2 linked regions of the Phytohabitans houttuyneae genome follow. The protein of the gene in region 1 interacts with the protein of each later gene in a pairwise test. Links are inferred from orthologs where the notes say so. Each region holds a gene or a part of one and is shown on either strand. Other genes may lie near its edges.

Evidence for each region.
Region 2: the proteins of Phou_RS22390 (region 1) and ndk interact in binary tests that used the Escherichia coli proteins (3 or more experiments, as listed by UniProt). The link is inferred for Phytohabitans houttuyneae from one-to-one orthologs.

The regions. Positions count from the first base shown.
Region 1 is NZ_BLPF01000001.1:4,830,099-4,846,665, forward strand. What follows is about bases 6,331-9,064. They hold Phou_RS22390 (5-formyltetrahydrofolate cyclo-ligase), read right to left. Parts: upstream 8,132-9,064; coding sequence 7,529-8,131; downstream 6,331-7,528. Other genes in these bases: Phou_RS22375 (hypothetical protein), read left to right, coding at 6,337-6,510; Phou_RS22380 (flagellar biosynthesis protein FlgA), read right to left, coding at 6,511-6,984; Phou_RS52860 (hypothetical protein), read left to right, coding at 7,155-7,298; Phou_RS22395 (GGDEF domain-containing protein), read left to right, coding at 8,199-9,064. Also shown: Phou_RS22330 (hypothetical protein), read left to right, coding at 1-623; Phou_RS22335 (PHP domain-containing protein), read left to right, coding at 623-1,474; Phou_RS22340 (RecB family exonuclease), read right to left, coding at 1,475-2,422; Phou_RS22345 (MarC family protein), read right to left, coding at 2,475-3,089; Phou_RS22350 (class I SAM-dependent DNA methyltransferase), read right to left, coding at 3,099-3,842; Phou_RS22355 (oxygenase MpaB family protein), read right to left, coding at 3,891-4,739; Phou_RS22360 (Fur family transcriptional regulator), read right to left, coding at 4,729-5,154; Phou_RS22365 (DUF2231 domain-containing protein), read left to right, coding at 5,318-5,809; Phou_RS22370 (translation initiation factor 2), read right to left, coding at 5,947-6,270; more of Phou_RS22395, read left to right, coding at 9,065-10,244; Phou_RS22400 (UTP--glucose-1-phosphate uridylyltransferase), read left to right, coding at 10,241-11,197; Phou_RS22410 (GNAT family N-acetyltransferase), read left to right, coding at 12,472-13,101; sepX (divisome protein SepX/GlpR), read left to right, coding at 13,229-13,993; Phou_RS22425 (FxsB family cyclophane-forming radical SAM/SPASM peptide maturase), read left to right, coding at 14,793-16,567. UniProt on the Escherichia coli protein: Involved in the removal of 5-formyltetrahydrofolate.
Region 2 is NZ_BLPF01000004.1:578,681-593,119, reverse strand. What follows is about bases 10,197-13,150. They hold ndk (nucleoside-diphosphate kinase), read right to left. Parts: upstream 11,910-13,150; coding sequence 11,484-11,909; downstream 10,197-11,483. Other genes in these bases: Phou_RS45280 (VOC family protein), read left to right, coding at 12,013-13,150; Phou_RS45290 (sigma-70 family RNA polymerase sigma factor), read left to right, coding at 10,658-11,491; Phou_RS45295 (carboxymuconolactone decarboxylase family protein), read left to right, coding at 10,227-10,661. In the rest of the region: Phou_RS45325 (Rne/Rng family ribonuclease), read right to left, coding at 1-760; Phou_RS45320 (TIGR03936 family radical SAM-associated protein), read right to left, coding at 895-1,632; Phou_RS45315 (TIGR03960 family B12-binding radical SAM protein), read right to left, coding at 1,693-3,627; Phou_RS54065 (hypothetical protein), read left to right, coding at 3,741-4,709; Phou_RS45305 (cryptochrome/photolyase family protein), read left to right, coding at 4,994-6,442; ileS (isoleucine--tRNA ligase), read right to left, coding at 6,745-9,852; more of Phou_RS45280, read left to right, coding at 13,151-13,338; Phou_RS45275 (DUF4233 domain-containing protein), read right to left, coding at 14,311-14,439. UniProt on the Escherichia coli protein: Major role in the synthesis of nucleoside triphosphates other than ATP. The ATP gamma phosphate is transferred to the NDP beta phosphate via a ping-pong mechanism, using a phosphorylated active-site intermediate.

The sequences.
Region 1 (16,567 bases):
TCGTCGACCAGGGCACCCTCAAGGGCGCCACGCAGACCTCCGCGCCGGCCGAAGGGCTTCCGGTGAGCTTCGTGGGCGACGGGGTGCTCATGCAGCGCGCCGGCTCCGGTGCGCACCAGGGCACCTACGACGTGTGGTGGCCGCGGCGCGGCACGTACACGCCAATGTGGAAGCCGGGCACCGCCGAGATCTACGGGCCGCTGCCCGACGGCCGTACCGTGGTCGGCCAGGTCTCCGCCGAGACCGGCGACCGCCCCTGCCTCGCCCTCCTCGACGCGGTCAACGCGCTGACCGTGCTCAAGACGGCCTGCGCGCTGCAGCTCAACCCGCGCGGCTCCGGCACTGTCTCGCCCGACGGCCACTGGCTCGTGGCAGACGGCGCGGGCCGGGCGCGGCTGGTCGACCTGCGAGTCGCCTTCGACGGCAGGGGCACCTCCGCCGACGCCGGTCCCGAGCTCAGCGACCAGGCGGCCTGGGCCAGCGGCAGCACGCTCGTGCACGTGTCGCGCGCGGGTGACCTGATGCGCGTCAAGGCGGGCAAGGAGCCGGAGGTCGAGGAGATTCCCGTGCCCGGCTCCGACCGCAACGACCGCCTGCTCGTGGTGGACCCCATGCTGGTCTGATGCGCATCGACCTGCACGCCCACTCCACCGCCAGCGATGGCACCCTCACCCCGGCCGAGCTCGTCGCCGCCGGTGCCGAGGCCGGCCTCGACGTGCTCGCCATCACCGACCACGACACGACGGCCGGCTGGGCGCCCGCGGAGGAAGCCAGGCCCGCCGGCCTCGCGCTCGTGCGGGGTGCCGAGCTCTCCTGCCGGTGGTACGGCCATTCGCCGGCCATCCCGCTGCACCTGCTGGCATACCTCTTCGACCCCACGGCGCCGGACCTGGTGGCCGAGCTCGCCCGGGTGCGGCGCAGCCGCGAGGAGAGGGCGCGGCGCATCGTCGACCGGTTGCGCGCCGACGAGGTCGATGTGACCTGGGACGAGGTACACGGGTACGCCGCCGGCGGCACCGTCGGGCGGCCGCACATCGCGCGGGCGCTGATCCGGGCCGGGCTGGTGGTCGACACCGACGAGGCGTTCGAGGACCGGTGGCTGGGCGAGCGCTACCGGGTGCCCAAGGAGGACACGGACGTCTTCGCGGCGGTGCGGCTGGTGCGCGACGCGGGCGGTGTGCCGGTCTTCGCCCACCCCAAGGCCACCAAGCGCGGCAAGGTCGTGCCCGACTCACTGATCGTGGATCTGGCGACGGCCGGCCTCTTCGGGCTCGAAGCCGACCACGAAGCCCACTCGCCCGCCGAGCGGGAGCACGTGCGCGGGCTCGCCGCCGACCTGGGGCTGGTGGTCACCGGCTCGTCCGACTTTCACGGCAGCCACAAGCAGGTCAAGCTCGGCGCGTACACGACGGGGCAGGGAGCCTACGACACCATCGTCGCGGCGGCCTCCGGTGTGCCCGTCGTGGGGCCTTGATCACTGCTCGGACGCGGTGACCACGGCCGCCTCGCCGCCGGACGGGGCCAGGACGCGGTCGACGGCTGCCCACGGCTCCTTGGCCGGTGCCTCCACGCCGGCCGGGCAGCTCTTGCGGAAGTCGCACCAGGTGCAGATCGGCCCCGGCGCGGTGGGAAAGGCCGCGTCGGGGTCGCCACCCGCGGCGACCGCGCGCTCGGCGGCCACGATGTCGCGGGCGGTGTCTTCGGCGCGGCTGACCTGCCGGGCCAGCGACTCCGGCGTGTGCTCGTGCGCCGCCACGGTGCCCGACGGGAGATGGTGCAGCTCGACCCGGCGGCACGGGCGGCGGAAGACGCGCTCGGCGGCGAACGCGTACAGCGCGAGGGCCTGTGACCCGCGCGCGTCATCGGAGTCGAGGCCGGTGCGGCCCGTCTTGTAGTCGACGATCGCCAGCTCGGGTCCCTCGGGCCCGGTGCGGGAGTCGATGCGGTCGGCCCGGCCGTTGAACGCCAGCACCGACGTCTTTACCGCGACCACGCGCTCGACGCCGAGCGGCTCGAAGGCCGGGTCGAGGGTCTCCACATAGGACTCGAGCCACTCCAGAGCGCGCCGGTAGGCGGTCCGCTCCTGCGCCTCGTCGCGGTAGCCCTCGCGCACCCACGTGCCCTTGAGCAGCGTGGGCAGCGCCTCCGGGTGGCGGCGATCGGCGGGCAGGCCAAACCAGTTGCGCAAGGCGGTGTGCACGCTGGCGCCGAGTGAATTGTGCGCCCAGGGTGGCCCCTTCGGCGGCGCCGGACGGTCCACATAGGAGAACCGGTAGCGGCGCGGGCAGTCCTCGAACGCTCCCAGCTTGCTGGGCGTGCAGACGAAGAGGCGCTCCGGCATGCCCTCGAAGCCGAGCTGCTCTGGCTCCGGCCGGCCGGAGCCGCCGCGTGGACGGGGAGTCGCGGAATGGGCCCTACGCACCCCACGATCCTCCCACCGCCGTACGACATCCCGCCCACCGCCACGGCGGTTGTCATCCCCCGTTCGAGTACTCCCGCACGAAAGCGGCCACCGCGTCGGCGATCAACTGCACCGCGATGGCGGCCAGCAGCAGGCCGGCGATGCGGGTGAGCACCTCGATGCCACTGGGGCGCAGCACCTTGACGATCCCGCCGGAGAAGCGCAGGGCCAGCCACACCGCGGCCATCGCCGCCACGATCCCGACACCGATCGCCACGTAGTCGGTCGCGCCGTCGGCCCGCTGTACGAAGAGCATCGTCGCCACGATCGCGCCCGGGCCGGCCAGCAGCGGGGTACCGAGCGGCACCAGCGCGATGTTGGAGGTGACCTGCTGGTCCGGGTTGTCGGTACGGCCGGTGAGCAGCTCAAGCGCGATGAGGATCAGCAGCAGCCCGCCGGCGCCCTGCAGCGCGGGCAGGTCCACGTGCAGGTAGTCGAGCAGCGTCTGGCCGGCGACCGCGAAGACCACGATCACGCCGAACGCGAGCGCGACCGCCTGGGTACCGGCCCGGTTGCGCTCGCGGGCGGAGAGGGTGCCGGTGAGTGCCAGGTAGATCGGCACCATGCCCGGCGGATCCATGATCACCAGGAGGGTGACGAACACCTCCCCGAACAGCTTGAGATCCACACGGTCACGCTAGTCGGGCGGGGGCAGGCGGTAGACGGAGACGTGCGATCGCGAGTCCTCGGTGAAGTCGGCGCCCGACCAGTCGGCGTGCCGGGACTCCAGCGTGAAGCCGGCCAGCTGGGCCATGAGGTCGAGCTCGGCGGGCCAGATGTAGCGGTGCGGGCTGCGGCTGAGCCGGGCCTGCCTGCTGTCGTCAAACCTGAAGTGGTGCGAGACCACGTGCTGGCGGAGCACGTCGTACGTGTCCAGGCCGATATAGCCGGGCTCGTTGTGCCACACCGTCGCCTGCTGGCCGGGCGGGAGCTTGCGCAGCTCGGGCACCCACAGCTCGATCACGAAGCGGCCGCCGGGGGTGAGGTGGCGGGCGGCGTTGCGGAAGCACTCGACCTGGGCGGCCTGGTCGAGAAGGTTGGAGATCGTGTTGAAGACGAGGTAGACCAGCGTGTACTCGCCCGGCGCGACCGTCGTGGTCATGTCGCCGACAAGGACTGGGAGTGCCTGCTCGTCCACCTTGGCGCGCAGGCGGTCGACCATCGGGCGGGACAGCTCGATGCCGGTGACGGGCACGCCCCGCTCGGCGAGGGGGATGCCCACGCGGCCGGTGCCGATGGCGAACTCGAGCGCGCGTCCGCCCTCCGCGAGCGCGGCCAGCCGGTCGACCGCGGGCCCCAGCACCTCCGGCGCGAACATGCCGGCGCCCGGCGTGTCGTAGCTCTGGGCGGCTTCGACGTCCCAGATGTCCTCTTGTCGCATGGCGCCCACGATCGTCGGGCGGGCACCCGCCGTCCAACGATTTAGCACTCAGGGCTTGGCGGCGACGAGGTCGGTGGCCGCCAAGCGGGCGGCGCGTTCCATCGCGCCCTTGTGGATCGGGCCGGTGCGGTAGCGCTTGGGGAGCGCGGCCAGCAGCAGCCGCAGTCCGCGCACGGAGATGTCGGCCGAGACGTCGGCGAGGGGCAGGCCGAGCGCGCCGTACATGCGGCGGGCCCAGGGCGGGAGCAGTGAGAAGGCGGTGGCGGCGATGCCCGCGTACGCCAGCCGGACCGGGGTGAGACCCAGGTGCCACGGCAGCGGCGGGTGGCTGAGGAAGAGGAACGTCTCGGCGCCAGCCTTGCTCATCCGCAGCTCGGAGCGGACACCCGCGTAGTACTCGGCGACCTCGGCGGCGGTGCCGGGAACGGTCGCGGTGTCGAGGCCGACGAGGGCAGCGGCGCGGCGCTGCTCGGTGTAGTACGCGTCGACGTCGGCCGCGCTCAGCCGCACACCCGCGCGGCGGGCCGTGGAGACGAACGACTCGACCTCGGCGACGTGCACCCAGCGGAGCAGGTCCGGCTCGTCGACCCGAAACTCGGCGCCGGTGCGAGGGTCGGTGCCACGCAGCCGGGCGTGCAGCGCGCGCACCCGCCGTCCGGCGGCCTCGGCCTGGGCCGTCGTGCCGTAGACGGTGGTCGCCACGTACTGCGAGGTGCGCACAAGCCGGCCCCACGGGTCGGTCTTGTAGTCGGAGTTTTGCACCACGGCCGCGACGGCGAGCGGATGCAACGCCTGGAGGTAGAGCGATCGGAGCCCGGCCACGAAGAGGATCGGCTCCTCGTGCACGCGCCAGGTCACCGAGTCGGGGCCGAAGAGGCCGAGATCGTCAGAAGTCATCGACCCTGCGGGCTTGGCAGACCGGGCACAGGCCCCAGTAGGTGACCTCGGCTTCGTCGATCTGGAAACCGTGCGAGACGTTGGGATCGAGGCAGGGTGCCTCGCCGACGGCGCAGTCGATGTCGGCCACCTCGCCGCAGCCGCGGCAGACCACATGATGGTGGTTGTCACCGGCGCGAGCCTCGTAGCGGGCGGGGCTGCCGGCTGGCTCGAGGCGGCGGGCGAGGCCTGCGCGGGAGAGGGCGCCGAGAACGTCGTAGACCGCCTGGGTGGAGACGGAGTCGAGGCGGGTGCGGACCCGCCGGGCAATTTCGTCGACCTCCAGATGGCCGCCGCCGGCCAGAACATCGAGCACAGCGAGGCGCGGTCGGGTCACCCGCAGGCCACGTGACCGCAGCAGCTCTTCGCCGTGCATCTAGCAATAACAGCACGCGAATACCAGACCGACAAGGCGCATGGAACCTGGATGAACTTATTCGACTCTCTTCGCGTAGCCACCCTTTGACAAGGCCATGATCGGCGACACGGACAAATCGTACGCTGATCTCGCGGTTACATAGATCCCCAGAGGAGGACTCGTGTTCGACGAGATCATGGGCCTGCCGATGCATCCCCTCGTGGTGCACGCCGCGGTGGTGTTCATCCCGCTGCTCGCGCTCGCCGCTGTCGTATACACGTTGGTCCCTCGGGTACGCGCCCGGATCGGCTGGGCCGCCGCACTGCTTGCCGTCGCCGGGCCGGCGGGTGCGTTCGTCGCGCGTGAGTCCGGGCAGGAGCTGAGGGAGCGGCTGATCGCCGCCAACTATGGCCAGGAGATCCTCGACCAGGTCAACGAGCACCAGGGCTACGGCGACCTGACCTTCTACTTCAGCCTCGGCCTCGGCGCGGGCACGCTGCTGCTCGTGCTCGTCACGAACGGCCTCACCAGCGGCCGAGGCACCGCCGGTGGCGTGCCACTCTGGCTGACCTGGGTGCTCGGCGCCGCCGTCATCGTCCTCGCCGGCGTCACCGGCGTCTACGTCTTCCTGACCGGTGACTCAGGCGCCAACGCCGTCTGGAGCGGCGTCTAGTGCGGTGACCACTATGGTTCGCCGGGGAACCCGGCGAACCAGGCCCTGCCAGGCGCAGGGTTTCTGGGTCCGCCCGCGCAGCGGGCAGACCCAGAAACGTTAGTGGTCACCGCACCAGCCCCGGATCCTCAGCGTTCTCAGAAGAGTGCTCGGGAGCAGAGCAGGCAGATAACCACGACGAGCACGGCGGCGGCGATCATGCCGATGCCGAACGTCAGCGTGCGCGCGCTGCGCTCCTCCTCGTCGATGCCGGTGGCGTCCTGGCGGGGGAGCTCGCGTGGCGCGGCCGGCTGCATCACGACCGGCGGGCGCCAGCCGTGCGGCGGGGGAGTGCTCGGTGGCGGCCCGGGGTAGGCCGGAGCGGCCGGCTCGGCGGGAGGCGGCTCGGGCGGGGGTGGGGTGCCCTCTGCCGGTCGCCGCCAGAACTCGTCGTCGGCCGGGCCACCGCTGCGCGTCGTCACGCTCACCGACGCTATCAACGCCAACCCGTCCCCCGCGGTTAACCATGCCTCGGTACGCTGCTTTGCGTGAACGGGGCGGAAGACCTGCGCGAAGATCCGGACCGCCTGGTCGACCTCGATGAGGACGGCCTTCCGGTGCTGCCGGACCAGACCCGCGACGACACCGATCGCGGGTGGGGCGAGTGGACGTATACGAACGACGACCGCTTGCTGGAGGACCGGCCGCCGCACTGGGAGTGATCACTTCGGTCGCACGATCACGCCGAAGCGGGTGCTGTCGGGCAGGCTGACTATCGCGCGCGCTCCCTCGGGGTTGAGCGCGAGCAGCACCGCGCCGTCCGCACCCACCACACCGAGCACGAGGGCGTCGCGCGCGAGGAGTGTGGAGTCGCGGCCGGGCGTGGGTGACGCGCCGCCGCCCGCCAGCAGGTCGACCCGGTCGCCGGGGTGGACGAGCGCCAGCACGGCCGGCTCGGCCAGCCGCACCGGCACGCCGACCGCGCCCGGTGGCACCGCGAGGCGACCGCTGGCGTCGACGGATGGTGCCGGTGTGGCCCCCGATGCCGCGGGTGCGCACGGTGCAGCCGCCGGCTCGCGGGCAAACAGCGCCGCGACCGCGGTCAGCAGGAAAGTGGCGACCAGACCGATGCGCAGCAGTGTGCGGCCGCGGGGCAGCCGGGGCCGGCGCACGGGGTCGAGGGTGGGCTCCCGCATGGCCCAGGACCGTAGGCGGTCGGCGGAGTGGGCCGCGCGCGCCGGCGGTACGGGCTGTGGACAACCGGCCCGGGTGTGGAAAACGCCCGGGCCGCCGGTGGATCTGCTAAGAGGTCGCGGCCGCGGCGGGCTTTGCCGAACTCGAAGACGACGAGCTCGAAGAGGCCGAGGTGGAGGCCGACGAGGAAGACGACTTGTCCGAGGACGACGAGGTGGAGGTCGACGTCTTGTCCGTGGACGAGGAGCTCGAAGACGACGCCGCCGAGGAGTCGGACGAGGACTTGTCGGCGGAGGAGCGGGAGTCGGTGCGGTAGAAGCCCGAGCCCTTGAAGACGATGCCGACGGAGTTGAAGAGCTTGCGGAGCCGGCCCTCGCACGCCGGGCACTCGGTCAGCGGCGAGTCGGTGAAGGACTGCACCGCCTCGAGCTGGTGGCCGCACTCGGTGCAGGCGTACTGGTAGGTGGGCAACGGATCCTCCGCAGGGGCTGGCACTCCACTAATCCGAGTGCTAATAATGCGCCAAAGACCGCCGCCGCGTCCACCTCAAGCGGGCAACATCACCAGGCCAGCACCTGGAGTGATCACCGCGTTGACCCGCCGGTCGTGCGGCTCGTCGGGCACCTGGTCGACCACCTCGCCGTCGTGCAGGAGCGCCACGACCAGCGTGTCCGGGGCGACGCGGTTGAGCGCCCGGTCGTACGAGCCGCCACCGCGACCCAGCCGCGCACCGCGGGCGTCGACCGCGACCGCGGGTACCACGACAAGGCCGGCCGTGGCGATCGAGTCGGGACCCAGCCGGCGGCCGCTCGGCTCGCGGAGGCCGTGCGGCCCGGGTGTCAGGGAGTACGGCCCGTGGTAGGCCGCCCAGTCCAGGTCGAGATCGGGCAGCAACACCGGCAGCAGCACCCGCGCCTCCGGACTGAGCATGCCGACGAGCGCGTCGGGCAGGCCGGGGCCGCCCGGCTCCGGCCCGACGGGCACGTAGCCGGCGACGCAGTGCGGCTCGACGCTCCGTACCAAAGTGGCGAGCTCGGCCACCACGCGCCCGGCAGCGTCCTCCAGCGCCGCCGCCGGCAGCGACCGGCGGCGGTTGAGGAGCGCGGCCCTGAGGGTCGCCTTACGCGGAAGATCCGATAAATCCGGCACGCAACACTCCTGCCATAACCCGCCCTAGTTATTCCCCCTGTGTCAGCATCCCATTGAGGAGGGAACTGTGACGCTCCGTGGGCGGTTGACAACCGCTTTCCTCGCGGTCGTACTCGGTCCTGTGCTGCTCGGGGCCTTCTTCGTCGGTGCGACGGTGGCGGCGGTGAGCCGCGACCGCTCGGTCGACCGGCTCGATGTCGCCGCCACCACCGTCCGTTCCTCGGTCGGCGCCCTCTGCCAGCAGCTGCAGGCGGTCGCCGACGCCGTCGCGCTCCCGCCCACGCCCGAGCAGCGCCTCGCCGTCGCCGACCAGGTCATCGCCCGTGGGCTCGCCGCGGTCGTGCACGTGGACGGCGTGACCACGCCCGGCGGCCCGGCGCGGCCGTGGGCCGACTGCTCCGGCGCCACGTCGGGCGGCTTCCAGGCGCTCGCCGTCCAGGTGGAGATGCGCGACGCGACCGGCGCGGTCCTCGGCTCGGTCGAGGTCGCGCAGACCGTCGACGCGGCCTTCGTCCGCCGGCTCGCCGACGCCTCGGGCGCGGCGATCACCCTGCGGTCGGGCCCGACCTACTCCACCGAGTCGGCGCGCCACCGCGAGGCCGTGGTCCAGGCGGCCGCCGGGGTACGCGGCGACGCCATCGCCGAGTCCGCACCCGGCCGCTACGTGCGGCGCCTCGACCCCTCGCCCGGGCAGCCGCTCCCGCTCGCCCTCTCGGTGCCGCGCAGCGAGCCCGGCGGCAGCTACGCGGTGCTGGTCGGCGCGGTTGTGCTGGCCGGCCTCTTCGCCGTGCTCGCCGCCTGGTGGCTGGCTCGCTCGACCACCCGACCGCTCGCCGAGCTTGGGCGCGCCGCCGACCGGGTCGCCGGGGGTGACCTGGCCGCCCGCGTGCCGGTGCGGGCCCGCGACGAGGTGGGGCGGCTGGCCGCGGCGTTCAACCGGATGACCCGCGAGACGCAGTCCTACGTGCGCGCGCTCACCGCCAGCCGCGACCAGCTCCGCAACCACCTCGCGGTGCTGGGTGACACGCTTTCGAGCACCCACGACCTGCACCGCATCCTCCAGGTGATCCTCCAGACGGCGCTCGCCGCGACCGGCGCGCGGGCCGGCGTGGTGCTGCTACTCGACCCGGCCACCGGCGCGCTCGTCGCGCACAGCGCGGAAGGGCTCGAGGACCCGGACCTGCGGGTACCGGTGGGCAGTGGTCTGCTCGGCACGGTGGCCGCCACCGGCGAGCCGCTGCGCGGGCGGGTGGACCGGGACGGCCCGCCGTTGCTGGAGAACGAGCCGCGGTGCCGCACGTACGTGGCGGTGCCGTTCGCCGGCCCCACCCACGGCGTCGACCTCGATCCTCCGGCGCTCGGCGTGCTCGCGCTGTACGACCGGCTGGGGCTGGACGAGTTCGACGACGCGGACCTCGTGACGCTGCGGACGTTCGCGGGGCAGGCGGCGGTCGCGGTGGACAACGTGCGGGTCCACGAGGAGGCGCAGCGCCTCTCGCTCACCGACCCGCTGACCGGCCTCTGGAACTACCGCTATCTGAAGGAATCGGTGCGCCGCGAGGTCGAGCGGGCCGGTCGCTTCGGCCGCATGCTCGCGGTGCTCGCCCTCGACCTCGACCGCTTCAAGGAGGTCAACGACACGCACGGTCACGCCGCGGGTGACGCGGTACTGATCGAGTTCGCCCGGCGGGTGCGAGCCGAGGTGCGCGAAGTGGACCTCGCGTTCCGGCAGGGCGGCGAGGAGTTTGTGGTGCTGCTGCCCGAGACCGACGCGCGGGGCGGCGCGATCGTGGCCCAGCGCCTCGGCGCGGCGATCCGCGACACACCGATCGAGTGCGGCGAGGATTCGATCGAGGTGTCGGTGTCGATAGGCATCGCCGTCTACCCCGACAACGGCGTCACGGGAGCGGAAGTGCTGGATGCGGCGGATGACGCCCTGTACGCGGCGAAAGCGGCCGGACGCGACACGTACCGCCTCGCGGCGCATGGTAAGCGTCCGGAGGCATTGGAGCTACCTGTGCCGGCCGGAGCGGCACCGCCAGACGACGATCTACCTCGTGCCGGCGGCGCGTCACCTGGGACTCACCCGCCGCGACAGAGCCGTGGCCGATAGTCTCGCGGCATGTCGGAGCACGCAGGCACCACCCTCCCTCTGGTCGGCGAGCCGTTAAGGCGGTCATCCCGGCCGCAGGCCTGGCCACCCGCTTCCTGCCTGCCACCAAGGCGGTCCCCAAGGAACTCCTGCCGGTGGTCGACCGGCCGGTCCTCCAGTACATCGTGGAGGAAGCGGCGGCCGCCGGGATCACCGATGTCCTGCTCATCACCGGTCGCGGAAAAACATCGATGGTCGACCATTTCGACCGCCAGCCGTACCTTGAGGCGCGGCTGGAGGAAAAGGGTGACCGGGACCGGCTCGCGGCGGTCCGCAAGCCCAGCGAGCTCGCCGACATCTACACCTGCCGCCAGCACGAGCCGCTCGGGCTCGGCCACGCGGTGGGGTGCGGCGAGGCGCACGTGGGCGACGATGCGTTCGCGGTGCTGCTCGGCGACGAGTTCGTCGACCTGGCCGAGCCGCTGCTGCCGCCGATGCTGGAGCTGCAGGCGCGCACCGGCGGCATCGTGCTGTCCTTCATGGAGGTCGCGCCCGAGGAGACCAAGCGGTACGGCATCGCCTCCGTCGCCGAGCCCGAGGCGGAGGTCGCCGACATCGGCGAGGTGGTGCGGGTGACCGGTCTTGTGGAAAAGCCGTCGCAGGAGGAGGCGCCGAGCAACCTCGCCGTGCTCGGGCGGTACATCCTGCCCGGCACGATCTTCGACGCGATCAAGCGCACCAAGCCGGGCAGCGGCGGCGAGATCCAGCTCACCGACGCGATGGCGCTGCTGCTGGAGGAGGGGACGCCCGTGCACGGCATCGTCTACCGCGGCACCCGCTACGACACCGGTATGCCGCTGGGCTACCTGCAGGCGGTCGTGCAGATCGCGAGCCAGCGTGAGGATGTCGGCCCGGCGTTCCGGGAATGGCTGGCGACATTTGTGGAGACATCGCCGGTGGTGAAGACGACATGACAGCAACGGCCGATGCCGAGGCGGCCGCAAACGAGCTGACGCCGCTCGCCGACTACCTGGGCAGCGTGCTGCGCAGGTTGCGGCCGCTGCCACCGCTCGACCTCGACCTCACCCAGGCGTACGGCAACGTGCTCGCCCAGGACGTGGTGGCCGCGCACGCCTACCCGGCGTTCGACCAGGCCGCGGTCGACGGGTACGCGGCCCGGTGGGAGGACGTCGCCGCGGCGTCCGCGTCGCTCGACGGCGCGCCGCGGGCCAGCGGCGTGCGGCTCAACGTCGTGGGTGACCTCGGTGCGGCCAGCTGGCGGCCGGTGCGGCTCACCGCGGGGACCTGCTTCTCGGTCGCCGCGGGTGCGCCGCTGCCGGCCGCCGCCGACGTGGTGGTCCCGGTGGAGTGGACCGACCAGGGCATGGCCGCCGTGGAGATCTTTCAAGCCCCCAAGCGGGGGTACGGGTTGCGCCGCGCCGGTGAGGAACTGCCCGCCGGCACGCTGCTGGCCCGCGCCGGTACCGAGATCAACCCGGCACTTGTAGCGGTGTTCGCGGCCACCGGCATCGGCCACGTGGTGGTCCGCTCCAGCCCGCGCGTGGTCGTGGTGGCCACCGGCGACGAGCTCGTCGACGTGGGCCGCGCCAGCCAGCCCGGGCAGGTGGTCGACGCCAACTCGCACGCGCTCACCGCCGCGGCGGTCGAGGCGGGGGCGATGGCGTACCGCGTGGGCATCTGCGACGACGACCCGAAGGGCTGCGCGGGCTTCTCGAAGACCAGACGCTGCGCGCCGACCTCATCGTGACCACCGGCGGCACCGGCACCGGGCCGGGCGACATGATGCGCCGCATCCTCTCCCGGCGCGACGGCGCGGTGACCTTCGAGAAGGTCTCCCTGTATCCCGGAACCACCCTCGGGTTCGGTACGGTCGGTGGAGAGGAGGTGCCGATCGTGTGTCTACCGGGTGAACCCGCGGCCGCACTGATCGGCTTCGAGGTGCTGGCCCGCCCCGCCATCCAGCTGCTCGCCGGGGCCGAGCCGGTCTTCCGGCCGAGCGTGCGCGCCCACCTGCTGGAGACCGTGCCGTCGCCGGCCGGGCTCCGCGAGTTCCGCCCGGCACACGTCGCCGAGCGCCGCGGCGGGGGTACACGGTGCAGCCGCTGTCCGGCGGGCCGTACACGATGTCCGGTCTCGCCGAAGCCAACGGGCTGCTGGTGCTGGGGGAAAGGGTCACCACCGCGACCGCCGGCTCCACTGTGGATGTGCTGTTGCTGGACAGGCGCAGATGATCTTTGGGGTGTCACCGGGGTGGCCGGTCGTACTTGTCGACGGCAACGTCTCGCTGCGCCCGTACCGCCGCTCCGACGCCTCGACCTGGTCCGAGGTGCGCCGCCTCAACCAGAAGTGGCTGGCGCCGTGGGAGTCCTCCCCGCCCGGCCCGTGGGACGACCTGAACTCGCCGAGCGCCTTCCGCTACGTGCACCGTGACCAGCGCCGCTCGGCCCGGCGTGGCGAGAGCATGCCGTTCGCCGTGTGCCTGCGCGGCCACCTGGTCGGCCACCTCAACCTGGGCAACATCGTGCGGCGGGCGTTCTGCTCGGCGTACGTGGGCTACTGGGTCGACTCCCGCGTGGCCGGGCAGGGCGTGATCCCTACCGCGCTGGCGCTGGCTGTCGACCACGCGTTCGGCCCGGGTGGGCTGCACCGGGTGGAGGTCAACATCCGGCCGGAAAACAAGCCGTCCCGGCGGGTGGTGGAAAAGCTCGGTTTCCGTGAGGAGGCCTACCACCCGCGGTACATGCACATCGACGGCGCCTGGCGCGACCACATCGGGTACGCGCTGACCAGCGAGGAGGTCGCCGCGGACGGCGGCCTGCTGGCGCGGTGGCACCGCCTGCGCGCCACCGCTGGTTGATCTTTGCGCGGCATGGTGCCGGCGCGGCGCACGTCTATCCTGGTCAGCCCCCTTTAACCTCAGTTAACTGGGACAACGGTGACGCGGCATTGAGGGTCACCGTTTTGGGGTGACGGGAGGGGTGAGGGTGCCGACCTCGGTGCTCCTCGCCGTCCTCGCCGCCGCCGGGCTGCTCGCCCTCGCGCCGGCGCTGGTACGCCGGTACGACGCCACCGAGCGCCTCGTGGCGGAGCGGGCGCAGTCGACGGCACGGGTGCTGCAACGCCAGCGCCGCCGCCGCACCGTGCCCGGCGCCCGCCCGATCCGCGCGTCGCGCGTGGTGGTCTCGCTCCGCCCGGCCGCTCCGGTCTCCGGCATCCCGGTCTCCGCCGCCCCGGTCTCGCCGGCACCCACCGGCCGCCGCGGCCGCCTGCGTCCCGTGCCCGCGCGCGCCCGCCGGCGCCCCCCGGTGAGGCGTCACACCCCCGCGATCTACCGCCGCCGGCGCGTGCTCGCCGCGCTCTTCCTGCTCAACCTCGTCGAGCTGGTCGGGGTCATCGTGGTCGGCCCCGGCTTCTGGATCAGCGTCACGGTGACCGGCACGCTGCTCGTGGTGTACGTGGTGCACCTGCGCAACCGGGCACTGGAGGAGCGCCGCCGGCGCCGCCACGAGGCGCGCGAGGCCGCCTGGCTGGCCGCCCGGCAGGCCGAGGTGCGCCGCGAGCAGGCCCGCCGCGCCGCACTGCGCCGCGAGCAGCAGCGCCGGCTGGCAGCCCAGCGCGAGGCGGTCCGCCGGGCCGCGATGGGCCTGGACACCGGCGGTCAGGCACCCTCGGTGTCGTACCGCCGGGCAGGAGGGCTGCGGGGCCGGGCGTACGAGGCCGGGCGCCCGGGAGCGGCTCACTCGGCCTGACCACGCGCATCGAACGGGCAGCGCGCGGCGCGCCGGGATCTGATTCGCGGTCGGGGTGGACGACCTGTTAGCCTTGGCGCCGGTCCGCTGCCAGCTTTCGCTGGCGTGCGGGCTGGCTTGCTGGGCTCCGGTCCAGCGGCGGGGCTGTGGCGCAGACCGGTAGCGCACCTCGTTCGCATCGAGGGGGTCAGGGGTTCAAATCCCCTCAGCTCCACCAGGAAACTGGTTACCTTCGATCATCATTTGGTCGAGGTAGCCACCGCATAGGCTCCGGTCATAGCGGTGAAGCGCAAGTGAAAACCAACGATTTGCCCTGCCTGTCGCATGGTGCAAGGTAGGCAAACATCGTATCTGCGGTGCTTAGGGCCAGCTAACCGGCTTTCTTCGTCTCCAGTCGGTGGTAGTGGTGCGGTTAGCCAGCCGGATCACCACCGTGACAAGACCTCGAAGACTCTCTATTCTCAGTTGCAGCGAGACATCGGATGCTGACATGTGGTGATCCCCTCGTGCCGATGTCGCCGAGTCCACCGTGGCCCGACCTTGGGGAGCTGTAGTGAGTCATCCACAGCGCACTTTGCGGCCCATCGACCTGGCCGAGGTCAGGAGATCCGAAGAGACTCCGATCGATCGCTTGGCGCCCAAGTATCCGGCGCTGAACGCGGCACTCAGGGGCCGTCTCGTCACCCGGGTCGACGATTCCGCAGCGGTTACGTTCTCTCCGTTCGGCTCGTCTGTCTAGGCGGTGGGTCCGGGCGTCGCGGCTGTTTCATCCGGAAAACCGCGCCCGCTAACGACGTTTGTGCTAAAGGTGCACAGCCGTTGCGACCTCGCATGCGATCACTGTTACATCTACGAGCACGCCGATCAGACATGGCGTGGGCGGCCTCGCGTGATGTCGCCGAAGACGGTCCGTGCCTCGGCCTACGCGATTGCCGATCACGCGATGGCGCACTCGCTGCCCGCGGCAACGGTCGTGCTGCACGGTGGTGAGCCGCTGTTGGTCGGCCCTCGCCGGCTGCGCGAGATGTTGTCCGTGTTGCGAGAGGTGATCTCCCCGGTTACCGCGCTCGATCTGCGCATGCAATCCAACGGGATATCGCTGACTCCGGAGCTGTGCGATCTGCTCGCCCAATTCCAGGTCTCGGTCGGAATCTCGCTCGACGGTGACCGCGCGGCGAACGACCTGCACCGTCGCTATGCCAATGGCGCCAGTAGCCATGATCGTGTGCTTTCGGCTCTCTGGTTGCTGCGCCGTGGCGAGCACCGCCACATCTACGGCGGCCTACTTTGCACCGTTGATCTGCGGGCGGACCCGCTCCGGGTCTACGCCGCGTTGCGCGAGCAGGAGCCACCCCGGGTGGATTTCCTCCTGCCGCACGCCACCTGGGATTCGCCGCCGCCTACCGGCGCGACCGCCACTCCGTACGCCGCGTGGCTCGGTGCCATATATGAGCAGTGGCTGCGGGATGGGCGCCCGATACCGATCCGGCTCTTCGACTCGCTCCGGTCGCTGGTCGCCGGTGGCCCGAGCCTCACCGAATGGGTGGGCCTGGACTCTGTCGATCTCGCCGTGATCGAGACGGACGGAAGCTGGGAGCAGGTCGATTCGCTGAAGACCGCATACCACGGAGCCGCAGCCACCGGTCTCGACGTATTCCGTCATTCGGCCGATGCCGCCGCAAGCCACCCAATGATCGCGCAGCGGCAGGCCGGCATCGCCGCTCTCTGTGCGACCTGCCGCGCCTGCCCGGTCGTCCGGCAGTGTGGCGGTGGACTGCTCGCTCATCGCTACCGCTCGGGATCCGGGTTCGACAACCCCTCGGTCTACTGCGCGGACCTCAAGGAGCTGATCACCAACGTGAGCGGTACCTCGTCTGTGGCCAGTGGTGAGAGTGCGGACGGCTACGGGGAGGTAGCGACGGAAGTACTCGATGACCTCGGCTCCGGATACGGTGCGGCCGACGTCCTGGACGCCCTGCACACAGCGGAGCTCTCGATGAGCCGGATGCTGGTGGCCCAGGTCTACGAGGATCTGGCCAGCGGCGGGTGGGATGGCGCCGACCTCGCCGACACGGTGCAGTCCGCGTGGCATCTGGTCCAGCGGCTCGACAGCACCGCGCCGCACGGTCTCCACCGAGTCCTCGGCCATCCATACGTCCGCTCATGGGCGATCGAGTGCCTCCGCAGCCGTCCGGCCGGGGAGAGAAGCGACGCCTTGGGCCCCGGCTATCTGGCCAACGTCGCCGCCGCTGCCGCCATCGCGGCCGATGTGCCGGCCGAACTCCCGGTGCCCGTACACAATGGCGTGCTGCATCTCCCCACGATCGGTACGATGGTGCTCGACTGGGGAACGACGGACACCGCACTGGTAGCGACCCGGCCCGGCGGCTTCCAGGTACGGGGTGACGGCGAGGCATACAGCGTCGGGCTGGGCGCCGACGAACCGGCCGCCGGATGGCAGCCGACGCGCCAGTTGGATTTCGCGGGCCGCGCTCTGCTGCTCGATGACACGGACCCGTTTCGGCATGGGCTCGGTTGGCCGCCGGCGGACCGCATCTCCTCGGCCGAGGCGGG
Region 2 (14,439 bases), on another replicon or contig:
CGGCCTCGTCGTCTGCGGTGCCACGCCCGCGACCGCGACCGCGCCGGCCGCGGCGGCGCCGCCGGCGACCGATGCCTTCCTCGTCATCCTCGTCGTCATCTTCGTCTTCCTCGGCCTCCACGGTGGTGCTCTCCGCGACGACCTCCGGCTCCGCTTCGACGACCTCGGTGGTACGCCGCCCGCGACGTCGCCGGCGAGAAGGCTCCGCCGTTTCGGTGGCCTCTTCGGCAGCGGCCGCCACCGGGGCGGCCTCCGGCTCGGCGGCCACGGGCTCGGCGGCCTTCTCACCGCGCGCCCTGCGGGCTGCCTTCGCGGGGGGCTCGTCCTCGGCTTCGGGCGCCATGAAGAGCACGGTCGGCGCGGACAGCGCGGCCCGGCGCCGACGGCCCGTCGGCGCCTCTTCGGCGGGTGCCTCGACGGCCGCGGGCTCGGTCACGACGGCCTCGGTGACCGGCTCGGCCAGCGGCTCCGCCGCCGCGGTCGCCTTCTTCCGCCGGGCGCGGGTGGTCTTGACCGGCGCGGGCTCTTCGACGACCGGCGCGGCTTCCGCAGCGACTTCCGGCGCTATGCCCGATTCATCCGGTGCGGCGACCTTCCGCCGTCGACGGGTCGGTGTGGTGGCCTCGGTACCCGGCTCGGCCGGATCGGCCGCCTTGCGCCGCGTGGTCCGAGTGCGCTTGACAGGGGTGCTGCTTTCGGCGGTATCGCCGGCCGGCTCGGAACCGGTCCGGTCACCGCCCTCTGGCTCGTTGTCGAGCATGGGCGTTCTCCAGTTCTGGCGGCCCCGGGCGCGGGTGAGCGCTGCCACGCAGGGTCGCCGCAAAGTGTTTCCGGCGGCTTGCCCGGGCGGGCTGGCCACCGAAGTCTGCCTGCTGAGCGCTGGCCGGAGACCGGCTAGCGTTCACCGATGGGTATCTCGTCGCGATCCGCCTCCAACGGATCGACGATCGCCCCCTGCGCGGTCAGCGTGCCCTGCGCCAGCCGGGTCGCCCGAGGGGGCACCGGCGGCTCCAGGTCGGCCACCACGCGGAGGCCGGCAAGAACGTCATCGGGCCGTACGGACGGGGTGACCTGCCGTACGACTAGGTCGAGTATCGCACACGGTACGCCCGTGACCTCGCTAGGTGCCGCCGAATCGGTGATCACAGAGATGGCGGCCACTGCGCCCCGCGTGTCGAAAGTGCGCCGGCCCTGCTTCGTCAGGCGCTCCACGAGCACCTCCTCGGCGGCCGTGAACGCGGCCACCGCCCGCCCCAGCGTGTCGGGCCCGACGCCGGGAAGCTCGATCCGCCAGTGAGACGCGTCGATCCGGTCGGGAAGGCTCGTGCCGGCCCGCGCCTCGACCGCGTCCAGCACGTCCAGACCGGGTGAGAGGGCGGCGTCGAGCGAGGCCCGGACGGTCGCCGGGTCCGTCGCCGCCTGCAGGCCGATCTCCAGGTACTCCGCCTCGCTGGCCACGCCGGTCGGCGCCGCCGACGCGTACGAGATCTTGGGGTGCGGGGTGAAGCCCTGTGAGAAGGCGATCGGCACTCCGGCCCGGCGTACCGCCCGCTCGAAGGCACGGGCGAAGTCGCGGTGCGAGGTGAACCGGAGCGGGCCGCGCTTGGCGTACCGGATCCGGATTCGCTGCACGACCGGAGCCTGGCCGCCCTCCGGCTGTGGTTTCCTGCTGATCGTGGTGCTCCCGTCGGCTCAGCGGGCGGTGGAAACAGGGGTCAGTGGCAGCAGCTTGCGGCCGGTCGGCCCGATCTGGATCTCGGTGTCCATCGACGGGCAGACGCCGCAGTCGAAGCACGGGGTCCAGCGGCAGTCGTCCTGCTCGAACTCCGACATCGAGTCCTGCCAGTCCTGCCAGAGCCAGTCCTTGTCGAGGCCGGAGTCCAGGTGGTCCCAGGGCAGCACCTCGGTCTCGTCGCGCTCGCGGGTGGTAAACCAGTCGAGGTCGACGCCGAAGTCCGGCAGCACCGCGGTGGCCGCGTCCACCCACCGCTGGTACGAGAAGTGCTCGCTCCACCCGTCGAAGCGGCCACCCTCCTCCCACACGCGGCGGATGACCGCGCCGACCCGCCGGTCGCCGCGGGAGAGCAGCCCTTCGATCAGCGAGGGCTCGCCGTCGTGGTACCGGAAGCCGATCGCCCGCCCCAGCGAACGGTCCGAGTTGATCTCGGCCTTGAGCTTCCGCAGCCGGCTGTCGATCACCTCGGGCGTGCACATCGAGGCCCACTGGAACGGCGTGTGCGGCTTGGGCACGAACCCGCCGATCGAGACCGTGCAGCGGATGTCCTTGGAGCCGGTCGCCGCGCGGCCGGCCCGGATCACCTCGTGCGCGAGGCGGGCGATCTGCAGCACGTCCTCGTCGGTCTCGGTGGGCAGGCCGCACATGAAGTAGAGCTTCACCTGGCGCCAGCCGTTGCTGTACGCCGTGACGACGGTGCGGATGAGGTCCTCCTCCGACACCATCTTGTTGATCACCTTGCGGATGCGCTCCGAGCCGCCCTCGGGCGCGAACGTGAGCCCGGTGCGCCGCCCGTTGCGGGACAGCTCCTGCGCCAGCGTGATGTTGAACGCGTCGACCCGGGTCGAGGGCAGCGAGAGCGAGACGTTCGTCCCCTCGTACTGCTGGGCGAGACCGGAGCAGATGTCACCGATCTCGGAGTGGTCGGCCGAGGAGAGCGAGAGCAGCCCCACCTCGGAGAAGCCGGAGAACTCCAGCCCCTCCTTGACCATCTGGCCCACCGTCGTGATCGACCGCTCCCGCACCGGCCGCGTGATCATGCCGGCCTGGCAGAAGCGGCAGCCCCGGGTGCAGCCCCGGAAGATCTCCACCGCGTACCGCTCGTGCACGGTCTCAGCGAGCGGGACCAGCGGCTTCTTCGGGTACGGCCACTGGTCGAGGTCCATCGTCGTGCGCTTGTGCACCCGGAACGGCACGTCCGCCCGGTTGGGCACCACCCGCTGGATGCGGCCGTCGGGCAGGTAGTCGACGTCGTAGAAACGCGGCACGTACACACTCTCGGTGCGCGCGAGGCGCAGCAGCAGCTCGTCGCGGCCGCCGGGGCTGCCCTCCGACTTCCACGCCCGGACGATGTCGGTGATCTCGAGGACCGCCTCCTCGCCGTCGCCGAGCACCGCCGCGTCGACGAAGTCGGCGATCGGCTCCGGGTTGAACGCCGCGTGCCCGCCCGCCACGACCACCGGGTGCTCCGCCGTGCGGTCGCGCGCCAGAAGCGGGATGCCGGCCAGGTCGAGCGCGGTGAGCAGGTTGGTGTAGCCCAGCTCGGTGGAGAACGAGACGCCGAGCATGTCGAACGCGCCCACCGGCCGGTGCGCGTCGACCGTGAACTGCGGCACGCCGTGCTCGCGCATCAGCCCTTCGAGGTCGGGCCACACGGCGTAGGTCCGCTCGGCCAGCACGTCGGGCAGCTCGTTGAGCACCTCGTACAGGATCTGGACGCCCTGGTTGGGCAGGCCCACCTCGTAGGCGTCCGGGTACATCAGCGCCCAGCGGACGGTCGCCGAGTCCCAGTCCTTGACGACCGCGCCCAGCTCCCCGCCGACGTACTGGATCGGCTTGCTGATGCGTGGCAGCAGCTGCTCGAGCTGCGGAAAGACGGACGGGACGCTCACGAAACCTCCAGGGTGCTGTCCAATCGCCCAGAATACGCGCCGGTATGACGGGTGGTGCCGCGGTATTAGCCTCGGAGGGGTCACGAGCCGCTGTGGAAGGAGTGCACGGGAAAATGCCGGGACCGGATCCCGACCCCACCCGACGGGAGCTCCCCGGGGAGGAGCCGACGGCCGTGACCCCGCCCGCCGAGGACGACGACGGCGTGAGCGGCCTCAAGCCGACCCTCAAGGAGCCGCCCCGGTGGTCCGGCTCCGCGGCCGTGCCGCCGCCCAGCGAAAAGAAGCGCAAGCGCTGGCTCGCCACCGCCCACGACCTGGAAGCGCCGGGCCTGGCCCCCTCGCTGCCGCCGCGCGACCCCACCATGCAGCTGCCCGAGGAGGAGCGCCGGGCGTACGAGGGCGCGGCGCCGGTCGACCCGTGGGCCGACGCCGACCCGCTCGACCAGCCGTACCCGCAAACCCTGCTGGATGTGCCGCACGCGCCGCCGCCAGCGCTCCCGGCGGCACCACCCCCGCCGCCGCGCGCCCTGCCGCCCACGCGGCACCAGCCGGCCGTCCCGCCGCCACCGCCGCAGCTGCCACCGCCGCCGCCACCCGCGAACCTCCCGGCCCGCCAGGTCCGGCAGGTGCTGCCCGACGTGCGCAAACCTCCCAAAAAGCAGAAGTCGCGCAAGGGCCCACCACCGCCGCCGCAGGGACCGCCGCCGGGCTGGCGGCCCCCACAGGGGTACGTGCCGGTGCCGGTCCGCCGCCGGCGGCGCAAGTGGCCGTGGGTTTTTTTGCTCATGACGCTGGCGTGCTGCTGTGGCTGCCCCGCGTATTTCGGCAAGCCGATGTGGGAGCAGTACCCCGCGTCCGTCTCGCTCCCCGCCGAAATCTCCGACCTGAGCCTGCGCGACGACGCGGCCAGCCAGCGCGTGGCCACCGAGTTGCAGGCCGACCTGCGGGGCACCCACATGCTCGCCGAGGAGACGTTCGCCGGGGTGTACGCGGACGGCGCAGGCAAGCGGGTGACGCTCTTCGGCACCACCGGTTTCCGCTTCTCCCCGAGTCTGACCTGGAGAAAGAGTTCAGCCGGCTGACCGAGAGGTACCGGCTGCGCGAGATCGAGTCGCTGGACACCGGCACCCGCGGCGAGTACCTGCGCTGCGGCATCGGCAAGGACGGCCAGGCCACTGTCGCGGTGTGCGGGTGGGCCGACCACGGGAGCCTGGCGACGGGCGTCTTCACCCGCCGTTCGGTGGACGACAGCGCCACGCTCCTGGAGCGCCTCCGCGGCACGGTCGTCAGCCGAGGGTAGGAGCCGGCCGGAAACCAGTTGGCTGCCGGATGGCGACAACCAGGCAGTGCGAGGCAGAATCTGGACATGCGGCGATGGCTCTTCGCTGACCAGCTGGGGCCGCACTTCCTCGACGGGGCGCACCAACCGGTGTTGTTGATCGAGTCAAAGGCGGTCTTCCGTCGCCGCGCGCTCCACCGCCAGAAGGCGCATCTGATCCTCTCCGCGATCCGTCACCGCGCCGCCGAGCTGGGCGACCAGGCCGTGCACCTCAAGGCCGAGACCTTCCGCGACGGGCTCCGGCAGTACGGCGAGGTGGTCGAGGTGTGCCACCCGACCTCCCGGCGGGCCCGTGACTTCGTGCGCGCACAGGAAAAGGTCACCGTGCTCCCTCCGCGTGGCTTCGTCACGAGCCACGAAGACTTCGCCGCCTGGGCCGACGGGCGGCGCGGCGCCGCGCGGCTCGACGACTTCTACCGCCACGCCCGGCAGGCGCACGGCGTGCTGATGGACGGCGACGAGCCGGCCGGCGGGCGGTGGCAGGTCCGGTTCAACGACGCCCCGCACCAGACCGAGCTGCCGCCACCGCCCGCGCCGGTCGAAGACGACATCGACGCCGAGGTCCGCGACGACCTCGACCGGTGGGCCGCGGAGGGCATCGAGTTCATCGGGCGGGACGGCCCGCGCCAGTTTCCCGCGAGCCGCGCCGAGGCGCTCGACCGGCAGCAGCACTTCCTCGTGCACCGGCTGCCGCACTTCGGCCGCACCGGCGAGATGCTCGCCGGCGATCCCTGGCTCGCGCACAGTGGACTGTCCACATCGTTCAACATGGGCCTGCTCGAGCCCTTGCCGGCGGTGCGGCAGGCCGAGGAGGAGTTCCGCGCCGGCCACGCGCCGCTGTCCAGTGTGGAGCGCTTCACCCGCCAGGTGATCGGGTGGCGCGACTACCTGTGGCACCTGTACTGGTACCTCGACGCCGGATACCCCGCCGGCGTCCGCACACCCGGGCGCAGCTCCATCCCTTCGTGGTTCGCCACGCTCGACGCCGAGTCCGTGCAGGCCCGCTGCCTGTCCAGCGCGCTCGCGGCCGTCCGCGACCGCGGCTGGGCCCACCACGCGGTCCGGCAGGCGGTGCTCGGCAACTACGCGGTGCAGCGCGGCTGGCGGCCGACCGACATGGTCGACTGGTTCGAGCGCGCGTTCGTCGACGGGCACGAGTGGGTGATGATCGGAAACGTCGCCGGCATGGCCCGCCACGCCGAGCTCGGCTCGGTGACCACCGAGGCACACGCGGTCAGCGGCACGCACATCAGCCGCACCAGCGACTTCTGCGGCGGCTGCCGGTACGACCCGAGGCAGCGCGCGGGCACCGGCGCCTGCCCGTTCACCGGCGGCTACTGGGCCTACCTGCACCGCACGAGGGAGCGCCTGCACGGCAACGTGCGGATGACGCGGGCGCTGAAGCAGCTCGGCCAGATCCCCGACCTCCCCGAGATCGTCGCCCAGGAGCACGACCGCGGCGACCGCGCGCCGTAACCCTTTAGCGCGCCCACCCGTGGGCAAGCGCACCGCCACACCTTGAAGCGAAACAGATGTTTGCCCCCGCCCGCGCCACCTGCGGACCGCATGCTCCCGCGGGCACCGCTCCGGTCGGCGGCTCGCCAGGGCTCGCCGAAATCCCCGACCTCCGCTGCAAGGTCCGCGGGCCAAGCCCGGCCCCCGCGGCGGGTGAGGCCGCGGGAGCAACGGTCCGGACCACGACGGGCGTCGCGGTAGCTCAGAGTCTCTGGAAATGGGCTCGGGTCCGTCGCCGCCGCGAGCGGACCCGAAGCCCCTGGTCAGGCGCGGGTGACCGCGACCGTCACCTTTTCGCCCTCGCCGACCTCACCCTCGAAGCCGGTCGCGGCCCCGTCGAGGCGCAGCTCGGTCGCGAGCACCTCGGCGGCCACGAAGTCGCGGTGCGCCTCGACCGCGGCCGCCACCTCCGGCGAGCCGGCGAGCGCGACGGCCACGCGGTCGCTCACGTCGAACTGGGCGTCGCGGCGGGCCTGCTGCACGACCCGGACCACGTCGCGCGCCAGGCCTTCGGCCGCCAGCTCGGGCGTGACCGCGGTGTCGAGCACCACCACGCCCTCGCCGCCGGGCAGCGGCGCGGAGTGCTCGGCGTCGGCGGCGACGAGCTTCAGCTCGTACTCGCCGTCCTGCAGCGCAACGCCGGCGGCGACCGGGCGACCGTCCACAAGCGACCACTCGCCGGCCTTGACCGCCTTGATCACCTTCTGCACCGCGCCGCCGACCCGCGGGCCGAGCGCGCGGGGCACGACGGTCAGCACCTGCTCGCAATAGGACGCCAGCTCGCCGGTGAACACGACCGACTTCACGTTGACCTCGTCGGCCACCAGGTCGGCGAAGGGCCGCAGCGCGTCGGCCGCCGGCGTCGCCACGGTGAGCTGGGCCAGCGGAAGTCGCACCCGCAGGCCGCGCGCCTTGCGCAGCGACAGGGCCGCCGAGCAGACCTCACGCACGGCGTCCATCGTCGCGACAAGCTCGCGGTCGGCGGGAAACGCCTCCGCCTCCGGCCAGTCGGTCAGGTGCACAGAGCGCTCGCCGGTGAGCCCGCGCCAGATCTCCTCCGCGGTCAGCGGCGCGAGCGGCGCCACGACGCGGCAAAGCGTCTCCAGCACGGTGTAGAGAGTGTCGAACGCGTCCCGGTCACCGCTCCAGAACCGGTCCCGCGACCGCCGCACGTACCAGTTCGTCAGCGCGTCCAGATAGGACCGCACCGACGCGCAGGCACCGGAGATGTCGTAGTCGTCCATCTGGCGCTGCACTGTGGACACCAGCTCGGCGGTCTTCGCCAGCACGTACCGGTCGAGCAGGTGGGTCGAGTCGGTCCGCTTCGACGCCTCGTAACCCGACGCGTTGGCGTACAGCGAGAAGAAGTACCAGACATTCCACAGTGGAAGCAGCACCTGGCGGACGGCGTCGCGGATCGCGCCCTCCGTAACCGGCATGTCCCCGCCGCGCAGCACCGGCGACGACATCAGCATCCACCGCATGGCGTCGGAGCCGTGCGAGTTGAAGACGCCGTACACGTCCGGGTAGTTGCGCAGGCTCTTGGACATCTTCCGCCCGTCTTCGCCCAGCAGGATGCCGTGGCTCAGGCAGTTGCGGAACGCCGGCCGGTCGAACAACGCGGTCGCCAGCACGTGCATGGTGTAGAACCAGCCCCGCGTCTGTCCGATGTACTCGACGATGAAGTCGCCGGGGTAGTGGTGCTCAAACCACTCGCGGTTTTCGAACGGGTAGTGCACCTGGGCAAACGGCATCGAGCCTGACTCGAACCAGCAGTCGAGCACCTCGGGCACGCGCCGCATGACCGACCGTCCGGTCGGGTCGTCCGGGTTGGGGCGCACGAGGTCGTCGACGGAGGGGCGGTGCAGGTCCGTCACGGCGACGCCGAAGTCGCGTTCCAGATCGGCGAGGGAGCCGTAGACGTCCACGCGCGGGTAGGCCGGGTCGTCCGACTTCCACACCGGGATCGGCGAGCCCCAGAAGCGGTTACGGGAGATCGACCAGTCCCGCGCGCCGGCCAGCCACTTGCCGAACGAGCCCTCCTTGACGTGCGAAGGCGTCCAGTTGATCTGCTGGTTGAGCTCCACCATCCGATCGCGGAACCGGGTCACGGCGACGAACCACGACGACACCGCCTTGTACACCAGCGGCGTGTCGCACCGCCAGCAGTGCGGGTACGAGTGCGTGTAGGTCTCCTGCCGCACCACCACGCCCCGCTCGCGCAGCGCACGGGAGATCGGCTTGTTGGTGTCGAAGACCTGCTCACCCTGGTACGGCGGGACGAGCGAGGTGAAGCGTGTGTGCTCGTCGACGGTCACGACGGTGGGGATGCCGGCGGCGTTGCACGCGTTCTGGTCGTCCTCGCCGAACGCGGGCGCCATGTGCACGACCCCGGTGCCGTCCTCCGTGGAGACGAAGTCGGCGCCCAGCACCTGAAACGCGTTTGGCGTGTCGGCCAGGAAGTCGAACAGCGGCGTGTACCGGCGGCCGACGAGCTCGGCACCGCGCACGACGCCGACCGGGGTGAGGTCGCCCAGCTCCTTCTCGTACGCCCCCAACCGCGCGGCGCCGATGATGTAGCGCTGCCCGGCCGAGTCGGCGAGCACCGCGTACTCGATGTCGGGCCCCACGGCGATCGCCAGGTTGGACGGCAGCGTCCACGGCGTGGTCGTCCAGACCGCCACCTTCTCGCCGGTGTCCAGGGTGAACCACACGGTGAGCGACGGGTCCTGCCGGTCGCGGTAGACGTCGTCCATCCGGGTCTCGGTGTTGGACAGCGGCGTCTCGCACCGCCAGCAGTACGCCAGCACGCGGAAGCCCTCGTACACCAGGCCCTTGTCGTGGAGGGTCTTGAAGGCCCACATGACGCTTTCCATGTAGTCCAGGTCGAGCGTCTTGTAGTCGTTGGCGAAGTCGACCCAGCGCGCCTGGCGGGTGACGTACCGCTCCCAGTCCTGGGTGTACGTCAGCACCGACGTGCGGCACACGTCGTTGAACCGGGCCACGCCGAGATCGAGGATCTCCGCCTTCGTGGAGATGCCGAGCTGCTTCTCCGCCTCGACCTCGGCCGGCAGCCCGTGCGTGTCCCATCCGAACCGCCGCTCCACCCGGCGGCCGCGCATGGTGTGGTAGCGCGGCACGACGTCCTTCACGTACCCGGTGAAGAGGTGGCCGTAGTGCGGCAGCCCGTTGGCGAAGGGCGGCCCGTCGTAGAACACGTACTCGTTCGCGCCGTCGACGCCGGCGTCCCGCGCGTCCACCGATGCCTGGAAGGTCTTGTCCGCCGCCCAGTGGTCGAGCACGCGGCGCTCGACCTCGGGCAGGTCGGGACTCGCCGGCACGCCGGCCTTCGGATCGGTCTTCGGGTACACCCTCGGTCTCCTCGCAGCTCACAAAGCTCATGTGCACACTGCGAGGACGAGCCGAAGCCCGCGGTACCACCCCGCTTGGCGCTCCAGGATCGAAGCGCCCGCTCGTTGGCCGGCTGTGACGGGCCGGACCCGTCCGGTTCTACTGGGGCCGCCCGCGGGGAGGCCTTTTCTTCCGGAGGCTCACCGGTGATGGCCGGGTCATCGCCTGTACGACCGTCAAGGGTACTCCACCGCTACGGGAGCAGCGCCGTATTGAACAGCGACGCCGCCGCAGATCCGCCCTCCCGCAGTCGGCCGGGATGCGCCGTAGCTCACACCCCGGATTGTCACGCCCGGACCGCCGCGTCCTGTCGTCCTCGCGAAGGAGGTACGTCATGCGACGCATCAACCTGCAAGAGGTGGCCCCCGAGGGCTTCGAGCACGTGCGGCGGCTGGAGGGCTACATCCAGCGCCGTCTCGACAAGAAGCTGCTCTTCCTGGTGAAGCTGCGCGCTTCGTTCATCAACGGCTGCGCGTACTGCGTGGACATGCACTCGCAGCACGCGATCGAGGCCGGGGAGAGCACGCGTCGGCTCTTCGCCGTCGCGACCTGGCGCGAAGTGGATCTCTTCGACGAGCGGGAGCGGGCCGCGCTGGCCCTGACCGACTCCGTCACCCGTCTGGGTGAAGGTGGCGTGCCCGACGACGTCTGGGACACCGCGGCGAAGGTCTACACCGAGGAGGAGCTCGCCGACCTCCTGCTCGCGATTGTCACCATCAACATGTGGAACCGGATCGCGATCCCCAGCCGCAACCCGCTGCCGGCGTGACCGCTGGCGCGGCGGCCGCCGACCTTGTCGCGCACCGGCCGATGCTGTTCGGGCTCGCCTACCGGCTGCTCGGCAGCGCGCACGACGCGGAGGACGTGCTCCAGGACGCGTACCTGCGCTGGCTCGGTGCCGACCGGGCGGCGGTCGCCGAGCCGCGCCGGTACCTGTCCCGCATCGTCACCCACCTGGCGATGGACCGGCTGCGCGCGCGGCAGGCCGAGCCCTACGTCGGCCCGTGGCTGCCCGAGCCGCTGCCGGCCGGCGACGTGGACCCGGCCGAGCACCGCGAGTCGCTCTCGCTGGCGATGCTGCACCTGCTGGAGCGCCTCACGCCGCCGGAGCGCGCGGTGTACGTGCTGCGTACCGCCTTCGACCTGCCGTACCCGGAGATCGCCGAGATCCTCGACCGCACGCCGGAGGACTGCCGGCAGCTGCACCACCGCGCCACGGGGCACCTGCCCGCGCAGCGGCGGTTCACCGCGGCGCCGGCCGAGCGGGAGCGGCTGCTCGACCGCTTTCTGGCGGCCGCCCGCGAGGGTGACCTGGCGGCGCTGAAGCGACTGCTGGCCGCGGACGCGGTGGCCTGGTCGGACGGGGGCGGGCGGGTCAAGGCCGCCCGCAGGCCGATCGTCGGCGCCGACCGGGTGGCCCGCTTCTTCGCCGGCATCTACTCGGGGGTCTGCTCGGTGTGCCCGGTCATGCTCGCCGGTGAGCCGGCCACGATCGTGGGACGGCACGTGCTCACGCTCGACGTCACCGGCGGTGTGGTGACCGGCGTCTACCTGATCGGCAACCCGGACAAACTACGCAGATTTCCCGAGCTCAGCTGAGCTCCGGAAACCAGAGCGCGATCTCGCGCTTCGCGCTGTCCGGCGAGTCGGAGGCGTGTACCAAATTTTCCCGGTTTGACAGCGAGAGGTCACCGCGGATCGTGCCGGCGGCGGCCTTGCGCCCGTCGGTGGCGCCGACCAGCGTGCGCACCACCTCGATCGCCTGGTCTCCGGACAGGACCGCGGCCACCAGCGGCCCGCCCGTCATGAACTCCTTCAACGGCGGGTAGAACGCCTTGTCCACGTGCTCCGCGTAGTGCTGGTCGGCCAGCGCGGCGTCCATGCCACGCAGCACGAGCGCATCGATCGCCAAGCCCTTGCGCTCGAAACGGCCGAGAATCTCCCCGAGCAGTCCCCGCCGGAGAGCGTCCGGCTTGATCAGGACCAACGTGCGCTCGGCCGGGCTGCTCGTCGACACTCTTCCTCCAGTGCGCGGGGCGGACGTACCGTCCTAGGGTATCGGTCTTCCCATCACTGGCTTGCCCGGCCTAGCCTGGCGGGTAACCCGAGGGAGGTCCACTGTGGCTGACGCTCGTCGGAGGCCGATCGCACCGGTCCGCAAGCTCGTCGCCGCGGTGCTGGGCACGTTCGCCGTCTTCGTCATGCTCTTCGGCGCCGGCATGCAGAGCTGGGCGATCGTCGCCGTCGGCTTGGCGGTGCTCGTGCTGGCGATCAGCATGGTCCTGGTCAACACGATCCGGGGCGGCGCCCGCGCGTGGGTCGCCGGCACCGCGCACGTGATGACGGCGACCGAGCCGCCCGCATCTTCCACCTATGGCCGGTGCGAGCTCCAGATCGTCATCGACGCGCCCGGCCTTCCCGCCGCGTCGATCAAGGTGCGCGAGTCGCGGGTGCCGGTCGCCAAGTGGCCGCTGCCCGGCGTCACCCTGCCGATCATGGTGGCGGTCGACGACCTGCGGCACGTGCGGATCCTCTGGGACGAGGCGCTCACGCACGCCGAGGCCGCCGCGACGATGGAGCCCGAGCGCGACTACATCCCCGAGGGCGACGACCTCCTCTTCGAGGAGGACGAGCCGCCGTGGTCGCGCCGCGGCCCGGACGAGCCGGTGACCGCCGACCTCACCGACGACCTCGGCGGCGGTATCCGCGACGAGCCGCCGATCGTGGTGCACCAGGCCACGCCGGGCGGCCCGATCGTGCTGGAGGGCACGGTCGTGGAGCAGCCGTCGAGCAGCGAACCGCGCTCGGTCCCGCTCCCCCGCCGCGCCCGCCCGATGCGCGACAACGGCAACGGCAACGGTGCGGCCACCGCGGTCGCCGAGCCGGCGGGCTCCGGTCCGGCCGTCGACGACCTCTCGGGGCCGGACCCGCTGGACCTGCCACTCGACGACGAGTCGGGCCTGCCACCCACCGCCGGCGATGACGACGACCTCGCCGACCTGATCACCGCGTACCCGAGCGCCCACCCCGGCCCGAGCGGCTCGATCCACGGCGTCGGCGTGACGGTGCTGGTCACCGACCTGGCCCGCTCGATCGAGTTCTACCGCGACATGCTCGGCTTCTACGAGATCGACGGCGGCGACGGCAACGCGGTCCTCGCCTCGGGCGACACCCGCCTCGTCCTCCGCGTCATCAGCGACCTCTCACCCGCCGGCCCGCGCACCGTCCACCTCAACCTCGAGGTCGGCGACATCACGGCCACGCACGACGAGCTGAAGTCGAAGGGCGTCAAGTTCACGTACGGTCCTCGCCCCGTCAACAAGGGCGCCAAGCTGGAGCTGTGGGCGGCCGCCTTCAAGGACCCGGACGGCCACGGCATCGCCATCACCCAGTGGCGCAACCGCGCCGACGAGGCCGACCGCCAGGCGATGGACGACGGCGCATAACCCTTTTGGAGCTTTGAGCTACCGCGACGTCCGCGGTGGTCCGGACCGTTGCTCCCGCGGCCTCACCCTCCGCGGTGCGCCTGCTCCCGCAGATCTTGGTGAGCTGGCGTCGCTCGACTTCGGAGTTTCGTCGTCTGGGCGTTTTTCGCGGTCAGGGTGAGCGCTCTTAAAGTCCGACGCCGAGTTAGAGGTGAGCTGCCGCTGTGCCCGCGGTTGCCGCCTCACCCTCCGCGGTCGCCCAGCTCAACCCAGGAGCCCGCTCCGGCAGATCTTGGCAAGTTAGCGTCGAAATAACGCGCAAACTCACCAAGATTTCGAAGCGCACACCGCCCGCATCTGATCGACAGTCACAAACCGCGACGACGGCGCCGAACTGCGGGCGCCCTCGCGCACTCCCGCCCCGACGATCGCAATCCCAACTCCGAAAGTCGAGCCGTCGCTATGGCGCACCAACTTCCCTAGATCTCGAAGCCAACGCCGCCTGCCTTGATCGATAGTCACGGACCGCCACGGCGACGCTGCCTTTGTCCCGCGCGAGGCCGCGAAAGGCAAGGCATCCAGCTTGATCCTTGCTCTGAACATCGCCAAACGGCTTCTAACCTTCCGGCGCCCCAGCCCGTCGCCGCGCGAGACCCGACGGCCCCGCCTGTTGTCTCGCTGGCCGCGAGGCCCCACACGGCCACCGGATTCCGTGGGCGCATCCGTGCGCCCAGCTTGAGAGGCGCCCGCGGCAAAGGGGTGGCGGGTCCAACTCAAGCGCGGAGGCCGATCGTGGTATCGATCCGCCCTATGGGGGCCGATCCGTAACACGATCTGGTCCGCGTTGCCTTCAAGGTCCGCGCGACGGCGCCGCATCCCCCGCACCGGCTACCTCCGGCCGCTGCTCAGCCGTCGGGCGAGGCCGACCGAAAGCACCGTCGCGGAGCTCCGAGACCACACGATCAAGCGCGGGGCGGGAGCGACATCCCGGCCCTACGCGTCGCCGTCCTGCGGCGGTGGAGGCGCGTCGCGCTTGGGTGGTGCCAGGATCGTGCGGCGGACGTTCAGCACGTAGAGCCAGACCAGGCCGAAGAGCAGCCCCACGCCGGCCAGTGCCCAGTG